DNA from 3 places in the Streptomyces sp. NPDC031554 genome. Region 1 is predicted to be linked to each of the others. Evidence: riboswitches for the same ligand, from Rfam matches in the RefSeq annotation. Region 1 holds a riboswitch; each other region holds the start of a gene.

Evidence for each region. Region 1 has a riboswitch for cyclic di-AMP ahead of ACZ5FU_RS32105 (M23 family metallopeptidase). Riboswitches for the same ligand answer to the same signal wherever they lie in the genome.
Region 2: linked by a shared signal. The riboswitch ahead of ACZ5FU_RS11890 (M23 family metallopeptidase) and the one ahead of ACZ5FU_RS32105 (M23 family metallopeptidase) in region 1 are both predicted to bind cyclic di-AMP.
Region 3: linked by a shared signal. The riboswitch ahead of ACZ5FU_RS04100 (C40 family peptidase) and the one ahead of ACZ5FU_RS32105 (M23 family metallopeptidase) in region 1 are both predicted to bind cyclic di-AMP.

Annotation. Positions count from the first base shown of each region.
Region 1 is NZ_JBVIKX010000017.1:111,665-117,537, reverse strand. It holds gene ACZ5FU_RS32120 (bifunctional acetate--CoA ligase family protein/GNAT family N-acetyltransferase) at 1-1,298, opposite strand, end outside; gene ACZ5FU_RS32115 (HPr family phosphocarrier protein) at 1,477-1,758, shown strand; gene ACZ5FU_RS32110 (GntR family transcriptional regulator) at 2,017-2,709, opposite strand; gene ACZ5FU_RS32105 (M23 family metallopeptidase) at 2,898-3,653, opposite strand; cyclic di-AMP (ydaO/yuaA leader) riboswitch at 3,667-3,834, opposite strand; gene ACZ5FU_RS32100 (M16 family metallopeptidase) at 4,043-5,431, opposite strand; gene ACZ5FU_RS32095 (M16 family metallopeptidase) at 5,428-5,873, opposite strand, start outside.
Region 2 is NZ_JBVIKX010000003.1:711,014-716,886, forward strand. It holds gene ACZ5FU_RS11870 (GTP cyclohydrolase II) at 1-27, opposite strand, end outside; gene ACZ5FU_RS11875 (MarR family winged helix-turn-helix transcriptional regulator) at 144-665, opposite strand; gene ACZ5FU_RS11880 (dihydrofolate reductase family protein) at 794-1,933, shown strand; tRNA gene ACZ5FU_RS11885 (tRNA-Met) at 2,081-2,154, shown strand; cyclic di-AMP (ydaO/yuaA leader) riboswitch at 2,459-2,616, shown strand; gene ACZ5FU_RS11890 (M23 family metallopeptidase) at 2,626-3,660, shown strand; gene ACZ5FU_RS11895 (aldo/keto reductase) at 3,781-4,725, shown strand; gene ACZ5FU_RS11900 (PrsW family intramembrane metalloprotease) at 4,760-5,873, opposite strand, start outside.
Region 3 is NZ_JBVIKX010000001.1:937,815-943,687, forward strand. It holds gene ACZ5FU_RS04090 (M23 family metallopeptidase) at 1-251, shown strand, start outside; gene pcrA (DNA helicase PcrA) at 330-2,816, opposite strand; cyclic di-AMP (ydaO/yuaA leader) riboswitch at 3,049-3,216, shown strand; gene ACZ5FU_RS04100 (C40 family peptidase) at 3,267-4,415, shown strand; gene ACZ5FU_RS04105 (tellurite resistance/C4-dicarboxylate transporter family protein) at 4,730-5,704, shown strand; gene ACZ5FU_RS04110 (hypothetical protein) at 5,682-5,873, opposite strand, start outside.

The DNA of each region.
Region 1 (5,873 bases):
TTGCCGATGGACTCCAGGTACATCAGGGCGACGTCGGTGTCGGGGTCGTCGTACCAGTACTGGAGGACGTCGTTGCCGGACACGTCCGCGCGGTTGCCGGAGGAGACGAACGTCGACACGCCCGTGATGCCGGTGACGCCTCCGCCGCGCCGGTGCAGCCGGGAGAGCAGGGCGACGCCGATGGCGCCGGACTGGGCGAACAGGCCGATCCGGCCGGGGCGCGGCATCTGCGGGGCCAGTGACGCGTTCAGCCGGACCCGGGAGGAGGTGTTGATGATCCCGAAGGCGTTGGGACCGATGATCCGCATCCCGTACGCGCGCGCGTGCCGCACGAGTTCGCGCTGGCGCTCGAGCCCGTCGGGGCCGCTCTCGGCGTACCCGGCGGCCAGGACGACGAGTCCCTGCACGCCGTGCTCGCCGCACTCGGCGACGACCTCGGGCACGTGGTCGGCCGGTACGGCCACGACCGCGAGGTCGACGTGCCCGTCGATGTCGCGGACCGAGCGGTGGGCGGGCACGCCGTCGAGTTCCTTCAGGTCCTCGGGGAAGGCCCTGTTCACGGCGTACAGATCGCCGGTGAAGCCGGCCTCCCGGAGATTGCCGAGGACGCCGCGGCCGACGCCGCCGGGGGTGCGGCCGGTGCCGATGACGGCGACCGAGCCGGGCACCAGCAACCGCCGTACAGAGCGGGCCTCGGCGCGCTGCTCCCGCGCGCGCTGCACCGCGAGGGAGCGCTCGGTGGGTTCGAGGCCGAACTCCAGGTGCACGACGCCGTCCTCGAAGCTGCGCTTCTGGGTGTAGCCGGCGTCCGTGAACACCTTGATCATCTTGGTGTTGGCCGGGAGCACCTCGGCGGCGAACCGCCGGATGCCGCGCTCACGCGCGACGGCCGCGATGTGTTCGAGGAGGGCTGAGGCGACACCGCGGCCCTGGTGGGCGTCCTGCACGAGGAACGCGACCTCGGCCTCGTCGGCCGGCGACGGGGCGGCCGCCCCGTCGGCCCCGATGCGGTCATAGCGTACGGTGGCGATGAACTCGCCGCCGACCGTGGCCGCGAGTCCCACCCGGTCCACGAAGTCGTGGTGCGTGAAGCGGTGGACGTCCTTCGCGGACAGTCGCGGGTAGGGCGCGAAGAAGCGGTAGTACTTCGACTCGTCCGACACCTGCTCGTAGAAGCTGACCAGGCGCTCGGCGTCATCGACGGTGATGGGGCGGATGCGCGCGGTGCCGCCGTCGCGCAGCACCACGTCGGCTTCCCAGTGGGCGGGGTACTCGTGGCGGTCCGACGCGCTCTGCATGGGGCCCAGAGTACGGCTCGCGTACGACAACGGCGCGAGGCAGTCTGTGGAAGGACGGCTGCCGGATCGAGGCCGCGATCCGGCACCCACACCGGGAGGGGCGCACAGCCCGCTCCCTCACACGCTTCACGTGTGGAACACTGGTCTAGACAACCTGAACACCGAAGGGCAGCATCACATGGCTGAGCGCCGCGTCAACGTCGGCTGGGCCGAGGGCCTTCACGCCCGCCCCGCTTCCATCTTCGTCCGGGCCGCCACGGCCACAGGCATCCCGGTGACGATCGCCAAGGCCGACGGCAACCCCGTCAACGCGGCGTCCATGCTGGCCGTTCTCGGCCTGGGCGCCCAGGGCGGCGAGGAGATCGTCCTCGCTTCCGGGGCCGAGGGCGCCGACGCCGCCCTGGACCGTCTGGCCAAGCTGGTCGCCGAGGGTCTCGAGGAGCTCCCCGAGACCGTCTGAGCCGGCTGCCGCGCGCAGCGGGCAGGAGCCGCGTCGCCCGATCCGGGCCGGCGCGGCTCCGCCGTTTTTGGGACACGGCGGGCCCGGCGGAAAACGCCGGATGCGCGTGGCGGATATTCCACGGAACCCGCGAAGGGCACCCCGAGAACATTCGACGGGCACGCGAAGGGCGCACCATCGTGAATACGGGGGCGGGCCGGAAAAAGGCAGCGGAAATGCCTCTCCGCCGAATTACCTTCTTTGTATACGGCCCTCGTGTTAATTCCGGAGGCCGGACATGTTGACGACGTGTTGCGAAGTCCTCACACGGTCCTGGCGGTCCCCTCCCGGAAAGCGCAGCCGGTGCGCGGAGGCCGAGCGCTCGGCGTGCAGCGCCGTCACCGTCCGCGCGCGCTCTCCGTCGCCGCGCGCCACCGCGTCCACGATCGCGCCGTGTTCGGCCCACGACTCCACCGGGGCGGCCGGCGCGTCCACCGTGTACATCCAGGAGATCTTGTGGCGCAGCTGGGTGAGCGTCGAGGTGAGGGCGTGGCTGCCGGAGGCCTGCGCGAGGGTCTCGTGGAACCAGCCCCCCAGGGAGCGCAGGTCCTCGCTGCTGCCGCGCCTGGCGCGCTCCTGCCCCAGCCGGACGAGGCCGCGCAGCACCTTGAGGTGCGCCTCGGTGCGCCGTTGGGCGGCCCGGGCGGCGCCGAGCGGCTCCAGGAGCATGCGCATCTCCAGCAGGTCGGCGGCCTCCTGCTCGGTCGGTTCGGCGACGCACGCGCCCGCGTGCCGCCGCGTCACGACGAAGCCCTCCGCCTCCAGCGTGCGCAGCGCCTCCCGGACGGGGACGCGCGAGACGCCGTAGCGGCGCGCGAGGAGTTCCTCGGTGAGGCGGCCGCCGCGCTCGTAGACACCCGCGACGATGTCGTCCCGGATGGCCGTGCACACCGAGTGCGCCGGAATACGCATGACCGACCTCCGCCTTAATCCCCGTGAAACGTCGACGATTGACGTGTGCTCCGTGACTCTATTGCAATCAGCGGGAATTTCCGATGGCGGGCCGGAATCCAGGGATATTTTTTGGACGGCGGGGGATCGGAAACGACGAAAGCCCCGGCCGTGCGGGCCGGGGCCGTACGATCTGTCGCCGTACGTCGTCAGATGTTCACGCCGTGCTTGCGGAGGTAGGCGGCCGGATCGATGTCCGAGCCGTACTCCACGCCGGTGCGGACCTCGAAGTGCAGGTGCGGGCCGGTGACGTTGCCGGTGGCGCCGGACAGGGCGATGCGCTGTCCCGGGACCACCTTCTGGCCCACCGAGACGGCGATGGACGACAGGTGGGCGTACTGGGTGTACGTGCCGTCGTGCATCCGGATCACGACCTGGTTGCCGTAGGCGCCGCCCCAGCCGGCCTCGACGACGGTGCCGAGGCCCACCGCGTGCACGGGGGTGCCACTGGCGGCGTGGAAGTCGATGCCGGTGTGGCTGCCGGAGGACCACAGCGAACCGCCGGACCGGTAGCCGGTGGAGACGTGGGAGGCGCTGATCGGCGGGACGAAGGCGTTCAGGCGCTCGCGCTCGGCCGCGCGGGCGGCGCGGACCCGGGCCTCGCGCTCCGCCTCGGCCTTCGCCGCGGCCCGGGCGGCGGCCTCCTTGCGCGCGGCCTCCGCCACGGCGGCCTGCTTCTGCGCGGCGGCCTGGTCGTCGATCCGCTCGGCGAGCGCGTCGCCGATGGTGACGACCGGGACGAGGCCGGTCTGCTCGACCGCCTTCTCCGCGGCGAGGGCGGGGCCGGAGGCGACGGTGCCGATGACACCGGTGGTGGTGAGCGCCGCGATGCCCGCCGCGCGGGCGGTGGTGCGCTTCATCCTGCTGGGACGACGGTGCTTCCCGGTGGCGCAAGTGGACGCCATGAAGTTGAGCGGTCCTTTCCTTCCCTCTCGCCTACCGGGTTAGCTGACGGGTTCGGAGCAGGAAGGTCTCCTACGGACCCCCTCGCGGCTCGCGCGGGCGTCCGATTCACCCCAGGGACTGTGTGGTTGGGTCCCCGGCTCCCCTGGCTCGCGCCGTACGGGGACTCGGCGATGACTGTCCGGTGCCGCGGACGCGGCGCACTGCCTGACGAACAGCCCGGTCGAAGCTAGACGCGGCGGCCGTCGATCCCCAAACAGGAAGCGGCTTTTGTAGCGCATGCCACAGGGCAGACGGGAAGCCTTCCCCCAATTCGGACATCGAGGAGCCCTGGTGACACACCCGTGCACCAGGGCTCCCGCGCGACCTCACCGGCCGCGGTTCCGCGTTCCTACTCCGCGGGGACGACCTTCACCTCACCGATGCCGAGGGCCTCGACCGGAGCCTTGATCGCGGCCGCGTCGCCGACGAGGACCGTCACCAGGCGGTCCACCGGGAAGGCGCTCACGACCGCCGCGGTGGCCTCCACGGTGCCGGTCGCGGCGAGCTGCCGGTACAGGGTGGCCTGGTAGTCGTCCGGCAGGTGCTGTTCGACCTGGTCGGCCAGCGTGCCCGCCACGGCGGCGGCCGTCTCGTACTTCAGGGGCGCCACTCCGACGAGGTTCTGCACGGCGACGTCGCGCTCGGCGTCGGTCAGACCGCCCTCGGCGAGCGTGCGCAGCACCTTCCACAGGTCCTCCAGCGCGGGACCGGTGTTGGGGGTGTCGACCGAGCCGCTGATGGCGAGCATCGCGGCACCCGAGCCGTCCGGCGCGGACCTGAGGACCTGCCCGAAGGAGCGCACGCCGTAGGTGTAGCCCTTCTCCTCGCGCAGGACGCGGTCCAGCCGGGAGGTGAGGGTGCCGCCCAGGCAGTACGTGCCGAGCACCTGCGCGGGCCACACGCGCGCGTGCCGGTCGGCACCGACGCGGCCGATCAGCAGCTGCGTCTGGACGGCGCCGGGGCGGTCCACGATGACGACCCGCCCGGTGTCGTCGGCGGTCACCGGCGGCACCGGACGCGGCTGGGCCGGGGAGCCCGTCCAGGCGCCCAGGGTGTCGCCCAGGAGCGCGTCGAGGTCGATCCCGGTGAGATCGCCGACGACCACGGCGGTGGCCGTCGCGGGACGGACGTGCTTCTCGTAGAAGGCGCGCACGGCAGCGGAGTCGATCTTCTCGACGGTCTCCGCGGTGCCCTGGCGCGGGCGCGACATGCGCGCGGTCGCCGGGAACAGCTCCTTGGAGAGCTCCTTGGCGGCGCGCCGGGAGGGGTTGGCCAGCTCGTGCGGGATCTCGTCCAGGCGGTTGCGGACGAGGCGTTCGACCTCGCTGTCGGCGAACGCGGGCGCCCGCAGGGCGTCGGCCACGAGACCGAGGGCCTTGGCCAGGCGGGAGGCCGGGACCTCCAGGCTGAGGCGGACGCCGGGGTGGTCGGCGTGCGCGTCGAGGGTGGCGCCGCAGCGCTCCAGCTCGGCGGCGAACTCCTCGGCGGAGTGCTTGTCGGTGCCCTCGGACAAGGCCCGCGCCATGATCGTGGCGACGCCGTCGAGGCCGGCCGGTTCGGCGTCCAGGGGCGCGTCGAGGATGACCTCGACCGCGACGACCTGCTGTCCGGGGCGGTGGCAGTGCAGGACGGTCAGGCCGTTGTCGAGCGTCCCGCGCTCGGGGGCGGGGAACGCCCAGGGCCTGGCCTCGCCCTCGCGGGGCTGGGGGTGGAAGTCCATCGCGGCGAGCTCGGTCACTGGGCCGCCTCCTCGTTCTCGTCCTCGTCGGCGGTGTTCTCGGCGGGCTCGGTGGGCTCGTAGACCAGTACGGCGCGGTTGTCCGGGCGCAGGCGGGCCCGGGCGATGTCCCGGACCTCTTCCGCCGTGACGTCCAGCACGCGCTGGACGCCGGTCAGGGCGAGCTGCGGGTCACCGAACAGCACCGCGTAACGGCACAGTTCGTCGGCGCGGCCGGCGACCGTGCCGAGACGGTCCAGCCACTCGCGCTCCAACTGGGCCTGGGCGCGCTCCATCTCCTCGTCCGTGGGGCCTTCCTCGGCGAACCGGGCGAGCTCCTCGTCGATGGCCGTCTCGATGACGGGCACCTCGACGTCACCGGACGTCTTGACGTCCAGCCAGCCCAGGGAGGGCGCCCCGGCCAGGCGCAGCAGGCCGAAGCCGGCGGCCACGGCCGTGCGGT
Region 2 (5,873 bases), on a different contig from region 1:
CTGGGTGGCGGCGGGAGTGTCGGGCATGCGAGTCCTCCGGGTCGGGGGGCGGTGCGCGTCTTCTGCTTCAGATTTGAAGCAGATCCATGGTGGGTGACCCTACCCCATGCTTGAAATTTGAAGCAATGGAGCGGCGGGACGGCTCACGGCGTCCCGGAGCAGGGCGAGGAGCGCCGGCGCCACGGCGGATCCTCGGGCGGCGCCTCGCCGCCGTCCCCCTGCAGGCCCCGCGCGACCTGCGTGAAGATCTCCTCCAGCTGCCCCACCTGCGCGGGCGTGAGCCGGTCGAAGAGCAGGCCGCGCACGGTCTCGACGTGACCGGGCGCCACCCTCTCCAGGACCGCCGTGCCCTCGTCCGTCAGGACCGCGACGCTCCCCCGCCTGTCCGAGGGGCAGTCCTCGCGCCGCACCAGCCCGTCCTTCTCGAGCCGCGTCACGGCGTACGTCAGCCTGCTGCGGGTGACTTTCAGGTGCTCCGCCAGATCGGTCATGCGCAGCCGCCGCTCCGGCGCCTCGGAGAGATGGGCCAGGATGGAGTAGTAGGCGTGGGGCATGCCGGCCTCCTGCTGGAGCTGCCGGTCGATCGCGTCCTCCAGGAGGAGGTATCCGGCGATGTACGCGCGCCAGGCGCGCTGCTCCTCAGGGGTGAGCCAGCGAGTCGTCATGCGCCCAGTGTAGTTTTGTTTCAAACTTGAACCAAGCGTTGCCGTGCCGCCGGTTCCCGTCCCCGCCGCCCCGGCTCGGCCCCGCCCCCGATCCCGATCCCGCCCCGATCCCGGAGAGACCCGCGCCGATGCCGTACCCGTACGTCCTGCTGTCCGCCGCCGTCTCGCTCGACGGTCACCTCGACGACACCGGCCCCGACCGGCTGCTGCTGTCCGGCCCGGCCGACTTCGACCGGGTCGACGAGGTGCGGGCCTCCGTCGACGCCATCCTGGTCGGGGCCGGCACGATCCGCGCCGACAACCCGCGCCTGCTGGTCAACTCGCCCGTGCGCCGTGCCGCCCGGGTGGCCGCGGGGAAACCGGAGTACCCCCTCAAGGTCACGGTCAGCGGGACCGGCGAGCTGGACCCGGCGGCGCGGTTCTGGCACACCGGCGGGGAGAAGGTCCTCTTCACGACCGACGCCGGCGCGGACCGCGCCCGCGTCCTCGGCCTCGCGACGGACGTCGTCCCGCTGGGCCCCGGCCTCGACTGGCGCCGGCTGCTGGAACACCTCCACGACGTGCGGGGCGTACGGCGCCTCATGGTCGAGGGCGGCGGCGCGATCCACACCCAGCTCCTCCAGGAGGGCCTTGCCGACGAACTCCAGCTCGTCCTGGCCCCCCTGTTCGTGGGCGACCCGGACGCGCCCCGGATGTTCGGCCCCGGCGGCTACCAGGGCGGGCGCCTGCGGCTGGTGGGGACCCGGCGCATCGAGGACGTGGTCCTCATGACGTACGAGCCCACCGCACCGGGCGCCGGACCGCTGCCCGCCGCCGCCGACCGGCACTGGCTGGCCCTCGCCTGCGAGCTGGCCGCCGCCTGTCCGCCGTCGCGGACCGCGTTCAGCGTCGGCGCGGTCGTGGTGGCGGCCGACGGCACGGAGCTGGCGCGCGGCCACTCCCGCGAGGCGGGCGATCCCGTCGTCCACGCCGAGGAGGCGGCCCTCGCCAGGATCGACCCCGCCGACCCCCGGCTGGCCGGCGCGACCGTCTACAGCAGCCTGGAACCCTGCGCCCGGCGCTCCTCCCGGCCGGCCCCCTGTGCCCGCCTGATCCTCGACGCGGGCGTGCGCCGGGTCGTGACGGCCTGGCGGGAGCCGGACACCTTCGTCACCGACGCCGACGGGAGCGGTCTGCTGGCCGCGGCGGGCGCCGACGTCGTCGTCCTTCCCGAGTACGAGGAGCAGGCGAAGGCACCCAACGGCCATCTGCTCCGCCGGACCCCCTGACCCGCCCCCGGCCGGGCCCCGGCCTCCTCCCCGGCGGGACCCTGGGCCGGGCCTGTCGGTCCGCCCCGGTTCCGGCAGTGGTTCCGGCCGCGGCTCCGGCCGTGGTTCTGAGCGTCCCCCGCATGGCGTAGACTGGTGTCACACCGACGCGGGGTGGAGCAGCTCGGTAGCTCGCTGGGCTCATAACCCAGAGGTCGCAGGTTCAAATCCTGTCCCCGCTACTCAAGGCCGAGGGCCGGAATCCGATCACTGGATTCCGGCCCTCGGTGCGTCCGGCCGGCCTTTCGCGTCACACACGGTGAACGCCCCGGAGCCCTGCGCACAACATCTGAGTCACCATCAAAATCCCGATGGCTCCTGAACGTTTCGAGCGGACGGTCAACTCGCCCGTTTTTCACCGCTCCTGGGGCGAAAGTCCAGGCCCTGAATGTTGTTGATCAAGTCGAACGGCTTGGAATCCCGCCCCCGCGTCTATTAACGTTCGATAACGCAGCGCGGTCGTCCCAGCCGTCACAGAGGCGGCTCCGTGCGCACGCGCCGAATCCCGCGAGGGAACCGGGGAACCACCAACTTGGGGTGAATCACGCGGAAGCCGCCGTACAGTCACGGCCGGTATACGCGCGTAGGAGACCTTCCCGCTCCGAACCCGTCAGCTAACCCGGTAGGCGACGGAAGGAAAGGAGTGCGCCCGCGTGGCGTCCAACCGGCCTGCCCCAGAAGCCCCCGCCGTGCCCGGCCAGCAGACCTTCGGCTACGGCACCTACCGCAGCGACGAGGGCCCCTGGGAGGAATGGAACCCCACCGCGGATTCCGTTCGCCCGGTGCGGGGCAAGCACCGTGTCGCCAAGCAGCGCGGCGGACTCGCCCGCAGCTCCACCGTTCTCGGCGTCGGCGTCATAGCCGCCGTCGGCGGCGCGGGCATGGCCAGCGCCAACACCGGCAAGTCGCCGGTCTCCATCTCCATGCCGGACCTCCCCTCGGTGGGTTCCCTCATCTCGGACGACGACACCCCCGAGGAGGCGGCGCCCGCGCTCAGCGCCTTCGGCGCCTTCGGCACCGAGACCGCCGCCGCCGACAGCGCCGACAGCGGCGCCGACGCCGGAGAGGCACTGCGCAACCGGATCATGGCGCAGGCCGAGTCGCAGCAGACCCAGGTCGAGACCAAGGCGCAGGAGGCCGCCGAGGCCGCCGCGGCCAAGGCCGCCGCCGACGCCGCCGCCAAGGCCGAGAAGGAGGCCGCGGCCAAGGCCGAGGCCGCCAAGAAGAAGGCCGCCGAGGAGGCCGCCAAGAAGGCGGAGGCCGAGCGCCTCGCCGAGCTGGCCAAGCAGTACGCGCTGCCGACCTCCTCGTACACGATCACCTCGACCTTCGGCCAGGCCGGCGCCTACTGGTCCTCCGGGTACCACACCGGCCTCGACTTCGCCGCCCCCACCGGCACGCTCATCAAGGCCGTGCACAGCGGCACCATCACCTCGGCCGGCTATGACGGGTCGTACGGGTACAAGACCGTGCTCACCCTCGAGGACGGCACCGAGATCTGGTACGCCCACCAGTCCTCCATCGGCGTCAGCGTCGGCCAGAAGGTCGCCACCGGCGACATCATCGGCCGCGTCGGCGCCACCGGCAACGTCACCGGGGCCCACCTCCACCTGGAGGTCCACCCCGGCGGCAGCAGCAGCGGCATCGACCCGGGCGCCTGGCTCCGGGGCAAGGGGCTCACCCCCTGAGGTCCTCCGGGAGGTGTCACGGGGGTCGGTGAGGTCTGCGCCCGGATGTTTCCCGGATGTTCGTGAACCCCGGCCGGAGGTGCGGAATGCGCGCCTCCGGCCGGGGCGTTGTCTTCAGGCATGACTTCTCTGCGCAAGCTCGGCTCCTCCGACCTCGAGGTCTTCCCGCTCGCCCTCGGCGGCAACGTCTTCGGCTGGACCGCGGACGAGGCGGCCTCCTTCGCCGTCCTCGACGCCTACACGGCCGCCGGCGGCAACTTCGTCGACACGGCCGACTCCTACTCGGCGTGGGTCGAGGGCAACCGCGGCGGGGAGTCCGAGACCCTCATCGGCAAGTGGGTCAAGGCCCGCGGCAACCGCGACGACGTCGTGATCGCCACCAAGGTGAGCCAGCACCCCGACCACCAGGGGCTGTCCGGCGCCACCATCAAGGCCGCCGCCGACGCCTCGCTGCGGCGCCTGGGCACCGACCGCATCGACCTCTACTACACCCACTTCGACAAGCCCGAGGTGCCCGTCGAGGAGATCGTCGGCGCGCTCGACGAACTGGTGAGGGCGGGCAAGGTGCGGCACATCGCCGCCTCCAACATCTCGCCCGGACGCCTCCGCGCCTCCCTGGAGTTCTCCGACCGCGAGGGCCTCGCCCGCTACGTGGCGCTCCAGCCGCACTACAACCTGGTCTCCCGCGACACCTACGAGGGCGAACTCCAGGACCTGGTCGCCGCGTCCGGCCTCGCCGCCGTGCCGTACTACGCGCTGGCGTCCGGCTTCCTCACCGGCAAGTACCGCCCCGGTACGACGGTCGACAGCGCCCGTGCCCAGGGTGCCGCCCGCCACCTGGAGACCGGGCGGGGCCAGAAGGTGCTCACCGCGCTGGACGAGATCGCCCGTGCCCACGACGCCGAGGTCGCCACGGTGGCCCTGGCCTGGCTCGCCGCCCGGCCGACCGTCGCCGCCCCGATCGCGTCCGCCCGCACGGCGGACCAGCTCCCCGCGCTGCTGGCACTGGCCGAACTGGAGCTGACGGAGGCCGAGCTCACCCGCCTCACGGAGGCGTCCGCCTAGGGTCTTCGGCCCGAGGAACGTGCCCTCCCGCCGCTCAGGACCCGTACGGGGTGGAGGGGGCGTACGGGTCCTGAGCGGCGTACGGGTCGGGCGAGGTCTGGGGGTGGGGCACGGTGTGCGGGTGGGGCGAAGTCTGCGGGTGGGCGGCGTACCCGGGATACCCGTGGTACCCGGACGGCGAGTGCAGTGTCGCCGGGAAGCCGTACCACCCGGGCACGCCGTACATCCCGTGGACCGGCAGGGGCGCCGGGGCCGCCAGCCGGGACGCGTGCTCCAGCGCCGGCCGGGCCACCTCCCTGCGCCGCCACAGCTCGCTCAGCAACTCCCGTTCCCGCACGACGAAGTCGGCGCCGCCCCGGCCCTGCCGCCCGCGGTGCCGCAGGAACGCCAGTGACGTGGCGTAGGCCTCGTACCGCGCCACCTCCCGTGCCGCGGGCCTGCCCAGGTGCCGTCGGGCGTACTGCCGGGCCAGCCTGCGGGCCCGCATCGAGCCGAGAGCGTACGGCTCGGCCGGGCCGAGCCAGCCGGCGGCCGTGTAGGCGGGCAGCTCGTCGCGCACGGTGCCCAGCTCGCGCTGGCGCGTCCACACCACCAGCCAGGTCAGCACTCCGAACGCGGGCACCATGAAGGCCCCGTACACGGCGAAGAACCCCCAGTCGCCGAAGGTCGCGGAGCCGTTCCACAGGGCGTGCATGATCATCGCGAGCAGCAGCCCGCACAGCGGCAGCACCACGCGCCGCACGCGCCGGCGCTCCCCGGACAGCGCGGCGATGCCGAAACCGAGGCCGGTCAGCACCGTGAACAGGGGATGCGCGAACGGCGACATGACGACACGCACGAAGAACGTGGCGACGGTGACGGAGGCGATGCCGCCGTCCCCGGTGAGCTGGTCGGTGCCGAACGCGTTGCCGAGGTAGAGGATGTTCTCGGTGAACGCGAAGCCGGTGGCGGTGATCCCGGCTATCACGACCCCGTCGACGATCCCGGTGAAGTCCCGCCTGCGGAACAGGAACACGAGCAGGACGGCCGCCGCCTTGGCGGTCTCCTCGACGACCGGCGCGATCACGGTCGCGCCCAGGGTGTCGGCATGGGCCGGGTCGGCCGTCGCCGTCGCTATCCAGCGCACCGCGAAGCTGTTGGCGACGATC
Region 3 (5,873 bases), on a different contig from region 1:
CCCAGTGGAACAGCGCCTACGGCAACATGCTGATAGTGACGGCGAAGGACGGCACGGAGACCTGGTACTGCCACCTCTCCAGCTACCGCGTCCCCTCCGGTACGACGGTGAAGGCCGGCGACCCGGTCGCGTACTCCGGGAACTCCGGCAACTCCACCGGACCGCACCTGCACTTCGAGGTCCGGCCGGGCGGAGCCTCCTCGATCGACCCGCTGTCGTGGCTGCGCAGCCACGGGCTCGACCCGACGTAGCCCTCCCGGCCCTCGCCCCCTCGACTCCGCGATGAGCCCCCGTCGTCGACCTGACGCCGGGGGCTCGTGCCGTACGCGCTACAGCTTCTCCACCGGCGCGTAGCGCAGCAGCAGCCGCTTCGGCTTGGGCTCGCCGAAGTCGACCGTCGCCTCCGCGTTGGCGCCCGTGCCCTTCACGCCGACGACGGTGCCGAGGCCGAACTGGTCGTGGGTGACGCGGTCGCCGACGGCCAGGGCGATCACCGGCTTCTCCGCGGTGCGCCGCGTGGCGAAGCCGGAGGCGCCGGCCGCCGAGGAACGCGAGCGGGACGACGACAGCGAGGCCGCCACCCCGGACACCGGGCCGGAGGACACCGGCGAGGCCGCCCCCGTCCGCTTCCAGTCCACGTGCGCGGCCGGGATCTCCTCCAGGAACCGCGAGGGCGGGTTGTACGACGGCTGCCCCCAGGCGCTGCGCAGCGCCGAGCGCGTCAGGTAGAGCCGCTCCCGCGCGCGGGTGATGCCGACGTAGGCCAGGCGGCGCTCCTCCTCCAGCTCCTTGGTCTGGCCGAGGGCGCGCATGTGCGGGAACACGCCGTCCTCCATGCCGGTGAGGAAGACCACCGGGAACTCCAGGCCCTTGGCGGTGTGGAGGGTCATGAGCGTGATGACACCCGAACCGTCCTCGCCCTCGTCCGGGATCTGGTCGGAGTCGGCGACCAGCGCGACCCGCTCCAGGAAGTCGGAGAGCGAGCCGGTCGCCTCGCCCTCGCCGGACTCCTGCTCGAACTCCAGCGCCACGGCGGCGAGTTCCTGCAGGTTCTCGATGCGGGTCTCGTCCTGCGGGTCGGTGGAGGCCTGCAACTCGGCCAGATAGCCGGTGCGTTCGAGCACGGCCTCCAGGACGGTCGCCGGTCCCGCGCCCGACTCGACGACCGTGCGCAGCTCCTCCATCAGCGTGTTGAACCGCTTGACGGCGTTCGTGGAGCGCGCGGCCATGCCGTAGGCCTCGTCGACGCGCTTGAGGGCCTGCGGGAAGCTGATCCTCTCGCGCTGGGAGAGGGCGTCGATCATCGCCTCGGCGCGCTCGCCGATGCCGCGCTTGGGCACGTTGAGGATGCGGCGCAGCGGGACCGAGTCCTCGGGGTTGGCGAGGACGCGCAGGTAGGCCAGGACGTCCCGGACCTCCTTGCGCTCGTAGAAGCGGACACCGCCGACGACCTTGTAGGGCAGGCCGACGCGGATGAAGACCTCCTCGAAGACGCGGGACTGCGCGTTGGTCCGGTAGAAGAGGGCGACGTCGCCGGCCTTGGCCTTGCCCGCGTCCGTGAGGCGGTCTATCTCGTCGGCGACGAACTGTGCCTCGTCGTGCTCGGTGTCGGCGACGTAGCCGGTGATGCGCGCGCCCTCGCCCGCGTTGGTCCACAGGTTCTTGGGGCGGCGGGACTCGTTGCGCTCGATGACGGCGTTGGCGGCGGTGAGGATCGTCTGGGTGGAGCGGTAGTTCTGCTCCAGCAGGATCGTGGTGGCGTCCGGGTAGTCCTCCTCGAACTGGAGGATGTTGCGGATGGTCGCCCCGCGGAAGGCGTAGATCGACTGGTCGGCGTCGCCCACGACGCACAGCTCGGCGGGCGGCAGGTCGTCCGCGCCCCGCGGCGCGTCCGCCGGGTGCTCGACGGAGCCGACGAGCTCCCTGACCAGGGCGTACTGGGCGTGGTTGGTGTCCTGGTACTCGTCGACGAGGACGTGCCGGAAGCGACGGCGGTAGTGCTCGGCGACGTCGGGGAAGGCGCGCAGCAGGTTGACCGTCGTCATGATCAGGTCGTCGAAGTCGAGGGCGTTCGCCTCGCGCAGCCGCGACTGGTACATGGCGTAGGCCTGCGCGAGGGTCTTCTCGAAGCCGTCGGCCGCCCGGGCGGCGAAGTCCTCCTCGTCGATCAGCTCGTTCTTCAGGTTGCTGATCTTCGCGCTGAAGGACTTGGGCGGGAAGCGCTTGGGATCGAGGTCGAGGTCGCGGCAGACCAGGGCCATCAGGCGCTTGGAGTCGGCGGCGTCGTAGATCGAGAACGACGAGGTGAAGCCGAGCCGCTTGCTCTCGCGGCGCAGGATGCGCACGCACGCGCTGTGGAAGGTCATCACCCACATCGCGTTCGCCCGCGGGCCGACGAGCTGCTCGACGCGCTCCTTCATCTCGCCCGCGGCCTTGTTGGTGAAGGTGATCGCGAGGATCTGGCCCGGGTGGACGTGCCGCTCGGCGAGGAGGTGGGCGATGCGGTGGGTCAGCACGCGCGTCTTGCCCGAGCCGGCGCCGGCGACGATGAGCAGCGGGGTGCCTGAGTGGACGACGGCCGCGCGCTGGTTGTCGTTGAGCCCCTCCAGGAGCGCCGCCGCGTCGACCGGGGGGCGGGGGGCGCCGTCGCGGTAGTGGGTGTCCCGGTCCGGCGGCACGTCGAACTTCCCGCCGAACAGATCGTCCGGGACCGGCTCCGGAAGGTGATCGTCCTCGGGCGGCGGCGGGGGTTCCTCGTGGTGGCCGCGGGGGGCCTGGAGGTCCGCCAGGAAGCTGTCGTCAAAGAGGCTGCTCATCGCTCTCCGAGTCTAGGCCGCCGCACCGACAGCCCGAAGCCGTCCGGGAAACATCCCCCGCCCCTCACCGAACGGGGCGCCCCCGGCACCGTCGGTGACGCCGGGCGGCAAACCTTCCCGAGGTCACGAAAATGTATCGGGCATATCACCCACCAACCTTCACAGGGGGCACACCGGTTGGCTACCGTGCCGGGCAGGCCGCTCGACCCCCTCCGGCGAACCTCGCCGGGCCGTGCGGCCTCCGCCGAGTCCGGTGCGCCCCGCGGCGACCGGAGCCGGGGACCCACCGAGACCTTGGGGTGAATCGGCTCACTCCCGCGGGAGGCGAGCCGTAGGGCAACCCTTCCACGCATCCGCCCGAACCCGACAGCTAACCCGGTAGGCGGAGCATGGAAGGAGTCGCCTCCCTTGGCGTCGCAGCACCGCAAGCCGCGTCCCGCGAGCACGCGCATGGCAGGCATCCGCACGCCCGCCCTCGCCACCGCCGCCCTCACCTCGGTGGCCCTGCTCTCGCAGACGGCCACCGCCGCCCCCTCCGCCGACGACAGGCCGAGCCTGGAGGAGGTCGAGAAGAAGGTCGACGACCTCTACCGCCAGGCGGAGACGGCCACCGAGAAGTACAACGCCGCCAAGGAGAAGACCGGCAAGCAGCGCAAGAAGGTCGACACCCTCCTCGACGACGTCGCGCAGCGCGCCCAGAAGCTCAACGACGCGCGCGCGGAGCTGGGGGCCTACGCCGCCGCCCAGTACCGCACCGGCGCCACCGCCCCCGACACGGCGACCTTCCTGCTCGCGGACTCCCCGCAGGACTACTTCGACCAGACGCAGCTGATGGGCCGGGTGACCGACCGCCAGAAGGTCGCGGTCGACGACTACTTCGCCGACCAGGCGGAGACGATGAAGAAGCGCGAGGAGGCCTCCCGGAGCCTTCAGACGCTCACCGACTCGCAGGACGACCTGAAGACCGCCAAGGCCACCGTCCAGAAGAAGCTCGGCTCCGCCCGCGCGCTGCTGTCGCAGCTGACGGCCGAGGAGAAGGCGCGGCTGGCGAAGATCGAGGAGCAGAAGCGGCAGGAGGCCGCCCGCAAGGCCGCCGAGCTGGCCGAACAGCAGGCGGAGCAGGCGGCCGCGCGGCAGGAGAGCGCCGGCGCGTCGGACCCGGCGGGCACCGGCACGTCGACGCCCTCGTCGCCCTCGACGTCCTCGGCGTCTCCGTCCCCCTCCACGGATTCCTCGTACGCCACCAAGGCCGGGAAGGCGCTGGCGTTCGCCCGCGCGCAGATCGGCAAGCCGTACGTGTGGGGTGCGACCGGTCCGGACTCCTACGACTGCTCCGGCCTCACCCAGGCCGCCTGGAAGGCCGCCGGCGTCTCCCTGCCGCGCGTCACCTACGACCAGGTGAACGCCGGCACGACGGTCTCCCTCTCCGCCGCGCAACCCGGTGACCTGGTCTTCTTCTACGCCGACGTCACCCATGTCGGCATCTACATAGGCAACGGCATGATGATCCACGCCCCGAAGCCCGGCGCGTACGTGCGCGAGGAGTCGATCTACTACGACGGGGAGTCGTCGATCCACAGCGTGGTGCGCCCGGCCTGACGGAACACCGCCCGCGCGGGCGTGCGGCGCCCGTGCGGGCGGGGGCACCCGTGCGGGCGGCGGCCGGGTGTCCTGCGCCCGCGCGTTTCTCGCCGCCCCCGCGCGCGTGCGCCGGGGGAAGCCGCCGCGCGCTCCCCAGTGCCGTGGCGGGCGACGTTCGCCCGTGAAGGAGCGGCGTCCGGTGCGTGCTCTCGGCGTGTCGGCCGGAGTCCCTCGTACGGGACGTACCCGGGTCTTCGGCCGGTGCGGCGAGAGTGCGTGCCGGGCGTCGCGACGGGGCGGACGTCGCCTGTCGCGGCACTAGCATCGGCGGCATGCCCCGCATCTCTCCCCTCCGCGCCTGGTGGGCCGCGCGTCCACCGGCGGCCGGGGCCGCCGTGACGGCGACCGGCATCCTGTCGGTCGGCCTGCGTCAGACGGGGTACGGCCTCCTGTCCGACGTCACCCTGGCGCTGGCCTGCGCGGCCTGGCTGGCGCTGGCGGCGGACTTCGTCCTGCGGCTGGTGCACGAGCGCGAGCGGTGGCGGGCCGAGGCGGGCACGCCGGCGGCGCTCATGGCCGTGTCGGCCACCACCGTCCTCGGCACCCGGCTCAGCGCGGCCGACCGGTCCGTCCTCGCCTGGGCGCTGCTGGCCCTGGCCGCGGTGCTGTGGCCGGTCCTCATGGTGGACGTCGTACGGCGCTGGGGCCCGCGCATGCCCGGATCGGTGTTCCTGTGCTGTGTGGCGACCCAGGGGCTCGCGGTGCTCGCGGCGAGTCTGGCGCGGGCCGAGTCGGTGGCCTGGCCGGCGCACCTGGCGCTGGTGCCGTTCTGGCTCGGTCTCGTCCTGTACGGCCTCGCGCTGGCCCGCTTCGATCCGCGGCAGGTGCGGGAGGGCCACGGGGACCACTGGGTGTCGGTCGGGGCGCTCGCCGTCTCGGCGCTGGCCGGGTCGACGCTCCTGACGGCCGAGGACGGCGGCCTGTACCTGTGGAACGACGACGACCGCGGCGTCCTGCGCACGGTGACCGTCGCGCTGCTCGTGCTCGCCCTGGCCGGGTACGCCGTGCTGCTCGCCGCGGAGGTGCGGTGGCCGCGGACGCGCCGCGACGTGCGCCGCTGGGCGACGGTGTTCCCGATGGGGATGACGGCGGCGGTGACGCTGTCGGTCGCCGCCGCCGACGGCGTGCCGTGGCTGGAGGTCGCCGGGGAGGTGCTGCTGTGGGCCGCGGTGGCGGCGTGGTCGGCCGTCGCCGCGGGGGCGGTCGCGGACGGGCGGGCGTGGCTCAGGTCCAGAGCACCGCGATGAAGACGTTGGCCACGGTCAGCAGGCCGACGAGGCCGAACAGGGGCTTCTCCACCCGCTCCTCGTCCCGCTTCACGTAGACCAGGCCGAGGATCACGATCAGCAGGGCCAGCTTCACACCGATCTTGACGTTGTTCACCTCCTGGTCGTCCGCCTGGTTGAGGCCGACCAG